DNA from 3 places in the Exiguobacterium sp. RIT452 genome. Region 1 is predicted to be linked to each of the others. Evidence: predicted binding sites of a transcription regulator. Region 1 holds the regulator's gene; each other region holds the start of a gene.
What was found. The regulator Rex, encoded in region 1, represses fermentation and respiration genes when NADH is low (regulators of the CRP and FNR family bind a similar motif). The targets are predictions, from matches to a motif close to TTGTGAAATATTTCACAA.
Positions count from the first base shown of each region.

Region 2: the regulator Rex is predicted to act here: its motif matches at 2,383-2,400, upstream of D3D03_RS01090 (L-lactate dehydrogenase).
Region 3: the regulator Rex is predicted to act here: its motif matches at 2,651-2,668, upstream of adhE (bifunctional acetaldehyde-CoA/alcohol dehydrogenase).

Region 1 covers NZ_QXJB01000008.1:138,582-142,949, reverse strand. Annotated here, with positions in the region: gene D3D03_RS14990 (ABC-F family ATP-binding cassette domain-containing protein) at 1-1,034, opposite strand, end outside; gene D3D03_RS14985 (redox-sensing transcriptional repressor Rex) at 1,191-1,850, shown strand; gene D3D03_RS14980 (twin-arginine translocase TatA/TatE family subunit) at 1,850-2,053, shown strand; gene tatC (twin-arginine translocase subunit TatC) at 2,061-2,840, shown strand; tRNA gene D3D03_RS14970 (tRNA-Ala) at 2,949-3,021, shown strand; gene D3D03_RS14965 (S8 family serine peptidase) at 3,271-4,368, shown strand, end outside.
Region 2 covers NZ_QXJB01000001.1:215,314-219,681, forward strand. Annotated here, with positions in the region: gene D3D03_RS01070 (1,4-alpha-glucan branching protein domain-containing protein) at 1-634, shown strand, start outside; gene rpmG (50S ribosomal protein L33) at 739-888, shown strand; gene D3D03_RS01080 (5-formyltetrahydrofolate cyclo-ligase) at 951-1,499, shown strand; gene D3D03_RS01085 (DUF92 domain-containing protein) at 1,499-2,269, shown strand; gene D3D03_RS01090 (L-lactate dehydrogenase) at 2,436-3,389, shown strand; gene D3D03_RS01095 (GNAT family N-acetyltransferase) at 3,561-4,070, shown strand; gene D3D03_RS01100 (M42 family metallopeptidase) at 4,262-4,368, shown strand, end outside.
Region 3 covers NZ_QXJB01000001.1:570,454-574,821, reverse strand. Annotated here, with positions in the region: gene adhE (bifunctional acetaldehyde-CoA/alcohol dehydrogenase) at 1-2,506, opposite strand, end outside; gene D3D03_RS02875 (beta-class carbonic anhydrase) at 2,840-3,391, shown strand; gene D3D03_RS02870 (Na+/H+ antiporter family protein) at 3,540-4,368, shown strand, end outside.

The sequences.
Region 1 (4,368 bases):
GAGACGGCTTCTTCATAACCGACGGCGAGTTGGTTTACCTGCAACACGTCATTGCCGCTTTGCTTTTCAATCGGGAACGACAGGACCGTACTGCGTTCGTCGCCGTCCGGCCGGTCGATCCGGTCGACCTTTTCAAGACGTTTGCGGACGCTTTGCGCCCGTTTCGTCGTCGTCGCGCGGGCGATGTTACGCTGGATGAAGTCCTGCATCTTCGCGATGTCTTCCTGCTGCTGTTCAAACTGCTTCATTTCCTGTTCGTACAGCGCCGCTTTTTGTTCGAGATACTTCGTATAGTTGCCGGTAAACTTCCGGGAGACGTTGCGGGACAATTCATAAACGACATTGACGACTTGATCAAGGAAATACCGGTCATGGGAGACGATCAAGACGGCGCCGCGGTAACCGGATAAGTAACTTTCAAGCCAAGACAGGGTATCGATGTCGAGGTGATTGGTCGGCTCATCGAGAATCAACAGTTCCGGTGCCTGCAGCAACATCTTCGCCAGAGCGAGACGGGTCCGTTGACCACCGGAAAGTGTTTGAATCCGACGGGAATAATCGTCCGGATAAAAGCGCATCCCGTGTAAGACGGAGCGGATGTTGGCTTCGAACTGATAGCCGCCGGCTTCCGAGAAGTCGTGTTGCGCCTGATCGTAGGTTTTGAGCAACCGATCATAGGCGACCGGATCATTCAAGATGTGCTCCATGCCCATCTCGATTTCCATCCGGCGTAACGCCCGTTCTTGATCCTGCAGGTGTTCGAAGACGGTCAGCATCTCGTTCCAAATCGATTCGTTGGACTCCAGTCCGCTGTCCTGCGCGAGGTAACCGATCCGGACTTCCTTGCTCTTCATGATTTCCCCGGAATCATGTGAAAGCTCGCCGGCGATGATTTTTAAAAGTGTCGATTTTCCGGCACCATTTCGACCGACCAGGGCAATCCGGTCCCGTTCCTGTACTTCGAGTTTAATATTGTCTAAAATCGGCTCAACACCGAATGATTTTGAGAGTTGGTTTACTTGTAAGAGAATCATATCCATCCATCCTTCCACCCTTTAGTCTATCACGAAAAATCCTGCCGAATATAATATTTGTTACTCTATGTGAAGTGGTTTACAATCAAGGAGAGTAGAATTCTTTGCATTGATTTGGGTGCCACGTCAGAACGTGGCCGAAGGGGGAACTGCAGTATGAATGGGCCAGACACAAAAATACCACAAGCAACGGCGAAACGACTGCCGTTATATTATCGTTTCATCCAGAGTCTTTACAACTCCGGCAAGCTGCGCGTCTCGTCAGCAGAGCTCAGTGAAGCGGTCAAAGTCGACTCGGCGACGATCCGTCGTGATTTTTCCTACTTTGGGGCGTTAGGGAAAAAGGGGTACGGTTACAATGTTCAACATTTGTTAACATTTTTCCGAAAGACACTCAACCAAGACGAGGTCACGAATGTCGCCTTAATCGGGGTCGGACACCTCGGGACAGCGTTTGCAAATTATAACTTTTTAAAGAATAATAGTACTCGTATCGTCATCGCGTTTGACGCGGATGAGGAGAAGGTCGGAACGACGACACAAGACGTTCCGATTTACCACGTGTCAGATATGAAAGAACAAATCAAAGCGAACCATGTCGACGTCGCCATCTTGACGGTACCGTCCCAGTTCGCACAGTCAGTAGCGGACGAGTTAGTTGAGTATGGTGTGACCGGCATTCTGAACTTTACACCGGCACGATTAAACGTACCGGCCCATGTTCGGGTCCATCACATCGATCTGTCGATTGAGTTGCAGTCGCTTGTTTATTTCATGAAGCATTATTCGCAATCAGCTGAAGGAGTGAAATCATAATGGAAAACTTAATCCCGTTGACACTTGGTATCGGCCCGGGGAGCATCGCCTTGATTGGTGTCGTCGCCTTAATCATCTTCGGACCAAAAAAATTACCGGAACTCGGCCGCGCCGCCGGTCAAACGTTAAAAGAATTCAAGAGTGCGACAAACGGCATCATGGAAGATGATAAAGACAAAAAGGACGAAACGAAAGAGAAGTGAGTGAATCATGGCGATCGATCAAGAGCAGAGTATGACGACGCACTTAGATGAACTCCGGAAACGGATCATCTGGTCGCTCATCATCGTGGTGGTCATGTTCGCTGCAGCTTTTCCGCTTGTCCGTCCGCTTGTGCGTTTTCTGCAGGCTGACTTAAAGGAGCTCGGAATTGGTCTGAACGCTTTTAACGTGGCTGATCCACTGATGTTATATCTGAATCTTGCGTTCATCATCGCAATCGTCTTGGCGTCACCGTTTTGGATGTACCAGCTTTGGGCGTTCATCCGTCCCGGTCTGCATGACCAAGAACAAAAAGCGACGTTGACGTATATTCCAGTAACGTTCTTCTTATTTTTAGCTGGTATTTCATTTTCTTACTTTTGGTTGTTACCGTTTTTACTTGAAGTATCGACAGAGCTCGGACAAGAGCTCGGCATCGAACAAGTCATCGGCGTCGAGAACTATTTCAGCTTTTTGATCCGCTTGACGATCCCGTTTGGAATACTGTTCCAACTGCCGGTCGTGACGATGTTTTTGACACGGCTTGGACTCGTGACGCCGTTCTTCATGCGGAAGAATCGGAAGTATGCCTACTTTGCGTTATTCGTCGTCGCGGCGTTGATCTCACCGCCGGACGTCACCTCGCATTTAATGATCTCTGTCCCGTTGTTCGTCTTATATGAAATCAGCATCCTGATTTCAGCGCGGACGTATAAAAAAGTACTGATCTTGGAGCAACAAGCAGAACTGGAGCGACAGGCAGATTTGATGCGTGACTTAAATAAATAACGACCGAAACTCTCCTTGTCGAGGCGGCAAGGAGAGTTTTTTTGTAAGCGGTCTAATTTTATATTGAAAAAATGAACAGCAATGGTTATACTCTTAATAGAAACACACGGGGGCTTAGCTCAGCTGGGAGAGCGTTTGGCTGGCAGCCAAAAGGTCGTCGGTTCGAGCCCGATAGTCTCCATTCCGTTTGTTCAAAAACCCTTGGGAAACCAAGGGTTTTTTTGTGTTTTCCTATCAGAAGTCTTCTTATTGAAATAAGGGGAATATAGGGAGATTGATGCTTTTGATGACATAAACCAACAAATATTTTTAAAAAGAACCAAATTTAAATTGTATATTAAGAGAAACTTAATTAAACTAAAAATACAGAATTTTCGTTTAATATGTTTTTTAGAGTCACATTACATCTTTCGGAAAAGGGGAAAAACGAATGAAGAAGAAGATTGCATTGGTGGCAGCCGCCATCATGACATCTTCCAGCCTGGTTCATGCTGAGGGAAGTCTGTCATCTCAAGGGAAAGCAGACGTACAAAAGCCACAAGCACTCTCACTCAAGAAAACGGGGCAGGAAAAGTCACACAGTCAAAATGAGAAGGTCCGGATTGTCGTCGAACTGGATCAAAAAGCCGCAATCGAGCACGCGCAAGCTCAGAATAAACGTTACAGCGCGTTAAGCAACACGGAGAAAACGATTCTCAAGAATCAAATCGTCAACAAACAGAAGGAAGTCAAAGCTGCGATTGCACAAAAAGACATCGCGGTTGCCTATAAGGAAAGCTTCACGACTGTATTGAACGGGTTCAGCGGGGAAGTCAAATATGGTGAAATCAAGGAACTGAAGAAATTAAGCGGGGTCAAGAACGTACATATCGCACACGAATATGCGCGTCCGGAAGTCGAAAAGGGCGCAACGCCAAACATGTTACATAGTAAAGACATGGTCAATGCGAAGCAGACGTGGCAGGACTACGGGTATAAAGGGGAAGGCACGATCGTTGCCGTCATCGATACGGGAATCGATCCGACGCACAAGGACATGGTCCTCAGCCCGGAAACAAAAGTCGATTTGACGTCATCAAAAGTCGAAGGCTTTAAATCGTCAAAAGGACTAAAAGGAAACTACTTCACGGAAAAAGTCCCGTATGGCTATAACTATGCGGATCATGACAGCGAAATCCGCGATCTCGGTCCGGGTGCTTCGATGCACGGGATGCACGTTGCCGGTACAGTCGGTGCCAACGGCGATGAAGCGAACGGTGGAATCAAAGGGGTTGCACCTGAGACACAACTTCTTGCGATGAAAGTATTCGGAAACGATCCGGGAATGCAGTCGACATTCAGTGACATCTACATCAAAGCGATCGATGATGCGATTGCACTTGGCGCAGACGTCATCAACATGAGTCTCGGTTCAACGGCATCCTTCGTCCAAAAAGATGATCCGGAACAAAAAGCAATCGTCAATGCGATGAACAACGGCATTTTGTGTGCGATTTCAGCCGGAAACTCGGCATTTGCCGGAAGCGGC
Region 2 (4,368 bases), on a different contig from region 1:
CGTCTTCTTGACACCGCACGATTATTATGTAGCCGTTCAACGTGAATCGTCTTGGAATGATGAGGCCATCTTGATTGTGACGACGCAGTATGATGATACGAATCGTCCGGTTGCCGAGTTTGCGAAACGTCTGGCGGCTTCAGGTGAGAATGTCTATGTCATTACAGCAGGAGCGACCGATTATCAACATCAGGACGGAGTACATGTCTACCATGTCGAAGTGAACGGTTTACCGCTCGTTCAGACGTATAACCAGCTCGCGGGGTTAAACCTGGCTGTTTTACGACAAGCACAAGCACTCAATAAGATCGTCGAGTTCCGTCTTGTCCATAACTTTAATATGGAGACGGCATCCGCTGCACAATCGTTTGCTGAAATGAACGGTCTGCCTCTTGTCAGTAACGTCTACGATTTGGAAAGTGAACGTTCACAAGGCGGAACAGGCGGATTGGTCGTTGCGATTAAACGACTTGAAGGAGAAGCACTTCGCCATTCAAATGTGATTTATCTTGAGCGGGAAGAAGCGCGAAACGGGATTGAACATGACTATCATGTCGAAAAAGAACTGCGTTCCTTCCAAGTGAACCTTGAAAATCCGTACCAGCATGTAACGATTCCGAAAAAGAACGGATGAACAGTTGCAATTCACTTCCTTTCTTGGTACGATACTTGAGTATGCTTAACCTTATGTAAAGCAAAAACACTTGATACATCGAGAGCTAGATAGGAGGGAATCCCATGCGCGTTAAAATTACTTTGGCTTGCACTGAAACTGGTGACCGTACTTATATCACTAAGAAGAACAAGCGTAACAACCCAGAGCGTCTTGAGTTGAAGAAATACAACCCACGTCTCCGTAAGCACACACTTCACCGTGAAGTAAAATAATTGAGATGGAAGCCGTCACCTTGTGTGATGGCTTTTTTGTTGAATAAGGGGGACTTTACAGGATGGAAAAGCAGGAAATCCGACAGTTCATTACGCACCAATTAAATACATTGGGTCATCGGCAACAACGTGAGCAACAGATTTATGATCGGCTCTTCACCGTTTCAGCATGGGAAAATGCCCGTTCGATTGCTGTCACCTTATCGTTTCGAAATGAGTGTTCGACCGATCCGATCATCGAAAAAGCATGGGAGCTCGGTAAACAAGTAGTGATTCCGAAAGTGGTACACCGCGAGATGAAGTTTTTTGAGTATCTGCCGAACAGCCGGTTGGTGGAGACAACGATGGGGATCCGGGAACCCGACGATACAGCGGTGGAACGGTCGTTGAATACGATCGATCTTTGTTTGGTTCCCGGTCGTGCCTTCATGCGAAACGGATTTCGTGTTGGATGGGGAGGCGGCTTTTACGACCGCGCATTAGTCGATTATCAGGGAAATACGTTAGCGGTTGCGTTCGAGTGCCAACTCGTCCCGACATTTGCCGTCGAATCGTTTGATCGACCGGTCGACCAAATCGTGACAGAGTCCGAGGTCATTTTATGTCGGTGATGTACGGAATCCTATTTTGTTTTTTACTCGGATACATCGGTTATCGATTGCAGCTGTTGACGATCAGCGGTGCTGTCTGGACGATTGTCGTCGGAACGGTCGTCATTTATGGGTTTGGATACAGCGGACTGATCTTATTGATGCTCTTTTTTGGCAGTTCGAGTCTATTATCAAAACTCGGCAAACGGAGAAAACAGACGGTGAATCAAATCGTTGAAAAAGACGGAGCGCGTGACGGCTGGCAAGTCCTTGCAAACGGCGGTGTCGCAACTCTTGCTTCGGTCGGCTATGCATGGACGGAACACACCGCGTTTCTTGTATTGTTTTTGATTGTGCTCGCTGCTTCGAATGCGGATACGTGGGCTTCTGAAATCGGTCCGCTTTCGCAAAAAAATCCGTTTCTTTTTACAGGGCGGCGTGTTCCGGCCGGAACGAGCGGAGCGGTTTCTGTCCTCGGGACGTCAGCGACAGTGGTCGGAGCCTTGTTTATCGCAACTGCCGGTGATCTGTTGTTTACATTACCTGCCGATACATGGGTACTCGTGACCGCCTTGGGAGTGGCCGGAAGTTTGTTTGATACATTATTTGGCGGAACGATTCAACGGAAGTTTCGTTGTACGGTCTGCTCGAAAGAAACAGAAAAACGGATGCATCATGATACACCGACAGTTTACGTCAAAGGCTGGAAATGGCTCGGGAATGACGGAGTCAACTTTTTATCGAGTGCACTGGCAGGTCTGATTGGTTTTATTGTGTATCGAATGTGGTAAGTGGAAACTGTAGATGTAATTTTACCTTATGTTAGGATATCATTGACACAATTTAGACAAGATGTGAACGTTTTCACAGCATTCATGACTTTGTGAAAGATGTTACAATCTATTTGTGAGATAGTTAACAAACTTTTAAATTAGTTTGGAAGGGTGGACATAGAGGATGGAATTACATGCGAAAGTAACACGCGTTGCGTTGGTTGGCGCTGGAGCCGTCGGATCAAGTTTTGCGTATCAGATGACGACAGCCGGTTTATGTGAAGAATTAGTGATCATCGATGTCAATAAAGCAAAAGCCGAAGGGGAAGCGATGGATTTAAACCACGGAACACCGTTCAGTTCTTCGCCAATTCGCATTTGGGCCGGAGATTATTCCGATTGTAAAGATTCGGAAGTGATTGTCATCACGGCCGGTGCGCCACAAAAACCGGGCGAAACACGACTTGACTTGGTAGCAAAAAATGCCTTGATCATGAAAGAGATGATGCGCCAAATCATGGAGTCCGGTTTTGACGGCATCATCGTCGTTGCTTCCAATCCGGTCGATATCATGGCTCATTTGGCCTGGAAGTATTCCGGCCTGCCGAAATCACGTGTGTTCGGTTCCGGGACAGTCCTTGACACGGCGCGGTTACGTCAAATGTTAGGTGAGTATTTCCATATCGATTCTCGAAACGCCCATGCCTATATCTTAGGGGAACATGGTGATACAGAATTTGCGGCCTGGAGCAACTCCCGCATTTACGGAAAGACGATTGATGAATTATTGGCAGAAGATGATCTCTACTCCCAAAAAGACCTTGACCAGATTTATATCAATGTCCGCGACGCTGCCTATCATATTATCGAACGTAAAGGGGCGACCTATTATGCGATTGGTCTTGGTCTCGTGCGGATTGTACGGGCCATCCTCGGTAACGAAAACTGTATATTGACCGTTGGTGCACATGTCGATGGACAATACGGAATTTCAGGAATCCATATTGGTGTTCCGGCTATCATCAATCGACAAGGTGTCCGGGAAATCATTGAATTTTCATTGACGGAAGAAGAATTGAAAAAATTCCATCATTCAGCAGAAGTGTTGCGTCAAACGATGGAACCGGTGCTTCACTGATTTTTTTAAAACCGTACCCTTTTGATTTATCAAAAGGGTACGGTTTTTTGTCTGAAAGATTCTCGATTAAACTAGGTTTTATTTTACTAGAAAAAGGTTATGTAAAGGATAGAGGAGTTTTCACGTCATCAGATCCAGTAGTAAAAACGCATAAAGGGGAGAAAGACAGTCATGTATACATTTCGGAAGTTAACGAAAGAAGATGCAGAACAGTATTGGAGTCTTCGACTGGAAGGTTTAAAAAATCATCCGGATGCGTTTGGTCATTCGTTTGATGATGAACAACAAACACCGATCAAGGACGTACAAGAAGGACTTGAAGGTGATCCGGACTCGGACGAAGTCTGGCTCGGAATGTTCGACGGCGAAAAATTGTTTGGTTTTGGTCAAGTCAAACCGTATGAGTTATCGCGCGAATCGCATAAGGCGATGATTTCTGCCGTTTATGTCTCACCGGATTACCGCGGTGGAACAGGTCGGGCATTAATGGAAGCTTTGATTGAAGAAGCGAAACAAATTCCGGATGTCGAACAGGTCATCTTGGCAGTGTTGTCCGGTAACGAGGCGGCACAAAGTCTGTACGAATCGTTAGGGTTTGAAGTGTATGCAGAGGATCCGGATTCGGTCAAGTTAGAAGACGGGACGTACCGGGACGACATTTGGATGAAAAAATACGTCTAATCCAAACTGAATCAAGATACGGTCGTTAGACGCGTGAAAAGTCGTAGGGTCAATGTGAATTGAATCTACGACTTTTTATTATGGGACAGCCGTGTGTCGTTCCGTTGCACGGATGAATGTGTACCCGCATGTTCCCATCTTTTGTTATCATATATAAGGGAAAACATTCGAAATCAAGAGGAGTGAATGGTATGCAGGGAGTAGTTCAGACGATTCGTGATTTAGTCGAGATTCCAAGTCCGACTGGATTTACGGTTCAAGCACTTACATATGTAGAAAATCGATTCAAAGAAGAGGG
Region 3 (4,368 bases), on a different contig from region 1:
ACGCATCGACTGCCATCTTGTCGAGTTTCGCTTCAAAGTCGGCTTTTTTGATGCCTTGGGCTTTAAACGACATCTTGATGTTGAGGCGTTGTCCGAGCTCACTGACGGCTTGGATAAACGATTCGACGCCTTGTTCCGTCGTTGCTGCCGGCAGACCGAGGTAACGCGCGATTTCCGCATACCGTTCATCTGCAATAAACGATTCGTATTTCGGGAAGGCTGCCAGTTTTGTTGGTCGTGTCGCATTGTATCGGATGACGTGTGGCATCAGAATCGCATTTGTCCGACCGTGTGGTGTGTGGAACTCCCCACCGATTTTGTGTGCGATTGAGTGGTTGATGCCGAGGAAGGCATTCGCAAACGCCATTCCGGCCATCGTTGAAGCATTGTGGACTTTTTCGCGTGCTTCGGCGTCTGAACCGTTATCGTAAGCACGTGGCAAGTACTCAAAGATCATCTTGATTGCTTTTAACGCCAGTCCATCCGTGTAGTCATTCGCAAGGACAGAGACGAACGCTTCTGTTGCGTGTGTCAAGACGTCCATCCCTGTATCCGCCGTGATCGAAGCCGGCACTGTCATGACGAACTCCGGATCAACGATGGCAACGTCTGGTGTCAACGCATAGTCAGCAATCGGGTATTTCACGTTTTTCTCTTTGTCGGTGATGACGGTGAACGGTGTGACTTCTGATCCCGTACCGGAAGTTGTCGGAATGGCGACAAACTTCGCTTTGTTGCCGAGTTCCGGGAATTTATACGCCCGTTTACGGATATCCATGAACTTTTGACGGAGGTTCGAGAACGTTTCGTTTGGCTGTTCGTAGAATAACCACATGCCTTTCGCAGCATCCATCGCCGATCCGCCACCGAGGGCGATAATCAAGTCCGGTTTAAAATCACGCATTGCCTGTGCACCGACTTGAACGGTCGTCACGGATGGATCCGGTTCGACTTGGTCAAAGATCCGGTAACTGACGCCGGCCGGCAAGTTACGGATGACTTTGTCGGCATAACCGAACTCAACCATCGATTGATCGGTGACGATCAACGCCCGTGAGACATTTTGAATCGATTTCAAGTATTGAACCGAGTTTTTTTCAAAGAAAATCTTTTCCGGTACTTTGAACCACTGCATGTTCACGCGTCGTCTCGCCACCTTCTTGACATTGAGTAGATGTTTCGCCGTTACGTTTTCTGAAACCGAGTTTTTCCCGTACGATCCGCAACCGAGTGTCAGTGATGGTGTCAATTCGTTGTAGAGATCGCCGATTCCGCCGTGTGCTGACGGACTGTTGACGAGAATCCGGCAGGCTTTCATCCGGAGACCAAATGCCGTCATCAACTCATCGTTTGTCGTATGAATGACAGCCGTATGACCAAGTCCGCCGATTTCAAGCATGCGCTCTGCGACATGGAAGGCATCATTCGTTGAGGCGACACTGTATGCACCAAGGACAGGGCTTAATTTTTCATGTGACAACGGCTCTTCCGCTCCGACTTTCTCGAGTTCCGCAACCAGCATGACGGTGTTACTCGGAACGTTGATATCAGCTTTTGCTGCGATCCAGGTCGCCGGTTTCCCGACGATGTCCGCATTGACGGCACATGTATCGGTTTTGATGACGAGTGCCTCCAGACGTTTTTTCTCGTCCGGTGTACAGAAGTAGCAACCGAGTGCTTCCATTTCTGCCCGCACTTCGGCATAAATCTCTTGATCAACGATGACCGCTTGCTCAGACGCACAAATCATTCCGTTATCAAATGTTTTTGAGAGAACCAAATCACTGACGGCGCGTTTGATTTTAGCTGTTTTTTCGATGTAACACGGTACGTTACCCGGTCCGACACCAAGCGCTGGTTTTCCGGTCGAGTACGCCGATTTGACCATGCCGGCTCCGCCTGTTGCAAGGACCATCGCGATATCGGTGTGATTCATCAAGACTTTCGTTGCTTCAAGTGACGGTTGTTCGACCCACTGGATACAATCTTTTGGTGCACCCGCTTTGACGGCCGCATCACGTAATGTTTTCGCCGCTTCGAGTGAACAGTTTTGCGCGGATGGATGGAAGGCGAAGACGATCGGGTTACGCGTCTTGATCGCAATCAACGCTTTGAACATCGTCGTGGATGTCGGATTCGTCACTGGTGTGACGCCACAGACGACACCGACCGGTTCCGCGATGTAGGTGATTCCGTTTTGAACGTCTTCTTCTAAAATCCCGACCGTTTTTTCGTTTCGAAGACTATTGTAGATGTATTCTGTTGCGAACATGTTTTTGATCATTTTATCTTCAAAGACACCGCGTCCTGTCTCTTCGACCGCGAGACGAGCCAGTTCGACGTGACGTTCGAGACCAGCGAGTGCCATGTCCCGGACGATCGTATCGATTTTTGTTTGATCAAATGTCAGTAATTCTTGAAGTGCCGTTTGACCTTTCGCGACGATTTGATTGATTGCTTGTTCGACAGGTGAGACATCTTGTTTGATTTTTTCTTTGACAGCCATGTTAGGTTTCCTCCCTATTTTGGAACGAATCTGAGTCTGCATTTCCCTACAGCATGTTAGGAATGCCAAGCTGATTTTGAATAGTTTGTGCTTTCCTTCACAAATCAATCATACCGCCTTTCCCTCCATTTGTGCATGACCATCCTGTGAACTATTTCACATGTATGAGAGCGTTTTCAACGAATCCATCTGTTCGGACGCAAGGATTTGCTTTTTTATCCCGCCCCTGTGACAACTGTCACAGCAAATCATGAATCTGCTTGTCTGACCAATCGTTCATCGTGTACGCTAGAACTAGTTCCATCATTCATTTGTCTTAAAGGAGGAAGTATCATGTCAGTCGTTAATCAAATGCTTGCGTTTAATCAACAGTTCGTCGAAGAGAAACAATACGAACCATTCATCTCGGATAAGTTCCCGGATAAGAAGGTTGTGATTCTGACCTGTATGGATGCACGTTTGACGGAGCTCCTTCCCCACGCACTTGGTCTGAAAAACGGTGATGCCAAAATCATCAAAAATGCCGGGGCCGTCCTGTCCCATCCATTCGGATCCGTCATGCGGTCAATTCTCGTCGCCCTCTACGCCCTCGGAGCGGAAGAAGTCATTGTCATCGGACATCATGACTGCGGCATGAGTACAATCGATCCGGCGAAGATGATTTCGGAGATGCAAGACCGTGGCATCAACGAACAAGTCCTGCACACACTTGATGCTTCCGGCGTCGACTTGAAGCAATGGTTACGCGGTTTCACATCCGTCGAAGAAAACGTCGGTCACTCGGTTGGATTGATCAAAAACCATCCGTTGCTGCCGCCGGGTACGGAAGTTCACGGACTCGTCATCGATCCGGGAACAGGAAAACTCGATCAAGTCGATTGCTGAATCGCTCTTTAATGTAGAAGAAAGGTATGACCTGCCTCGATTTGACGCCGGTCATACCTTTTTGTGTTTTTTTCTTGACAGTCAAAAGAACGGTCTGTATGATACTTTAGTATAGTACAGTGATACCAAAAGAAAGTGTGGTTTTAAAATGTTTAATGCTGTCATCATTGCCGTTGTTTTATTATTTGCTTTAGCCATCTTCCGCGTCCACATCGTGCTCGCGATGGTCCTGAGTGCCATCGTCGGTGGAGTCGTCGGTGGACTCAGTTTATCGAAGACGATCGAAACCTTTGCCGGCGGGCTCGGCGCCGGAGCGGAGATCGCCCTCAGCTATGCCTTGCTTGGTGCGTTCGCCGTCGCCTTGTCGAAAACCGGTTTGCCGGATGCATTGGCTCATGCCTTAATCTCCCGTTCAAAACGAACGGCTGACGCCGCATCGGTCAAAAAATTAAAAGGGTTCATCACCTTCGCGATTTTGTTACTGGCAATCAGTTCACAAAACGTCTTGCCGATCCACATCGCCTTCATCCCGATCATCATTCCGCCGTTACTCGGCTTGTTTAATGAAATGAAGATTGACCGTCGTTTGATGGCAATCGTCATGACATTTGGTCTCGTCACACCGTATATGTTCTTACCGGTCGGATTCGGGGACATCTTCTTGAATCAGATTTTGTTAAAGAACATCGAAGATAACGGAATGAATATCGCTGGTGCTTCCGTCATCCAAGCGATGGCGATTCCTGCACTCGGAATGCTCGTTGGTCTGTTGATCGGTCTTTATAACTACCGCAAGCCGCGGGAGTACGAAATGCGCAACATCGCACCGGACGATTACGAGATTCCGGTCATCACGAAAACGAAGTTGTTCCTCAGCGGACTCGTTGTCCTCGCGACACTGGCTGTCCAACTGACGACCGAATCGATGATTATTGCGGCAACGACAGGACTTGTCTTGTTCCTCGTCCTTCGCCTTG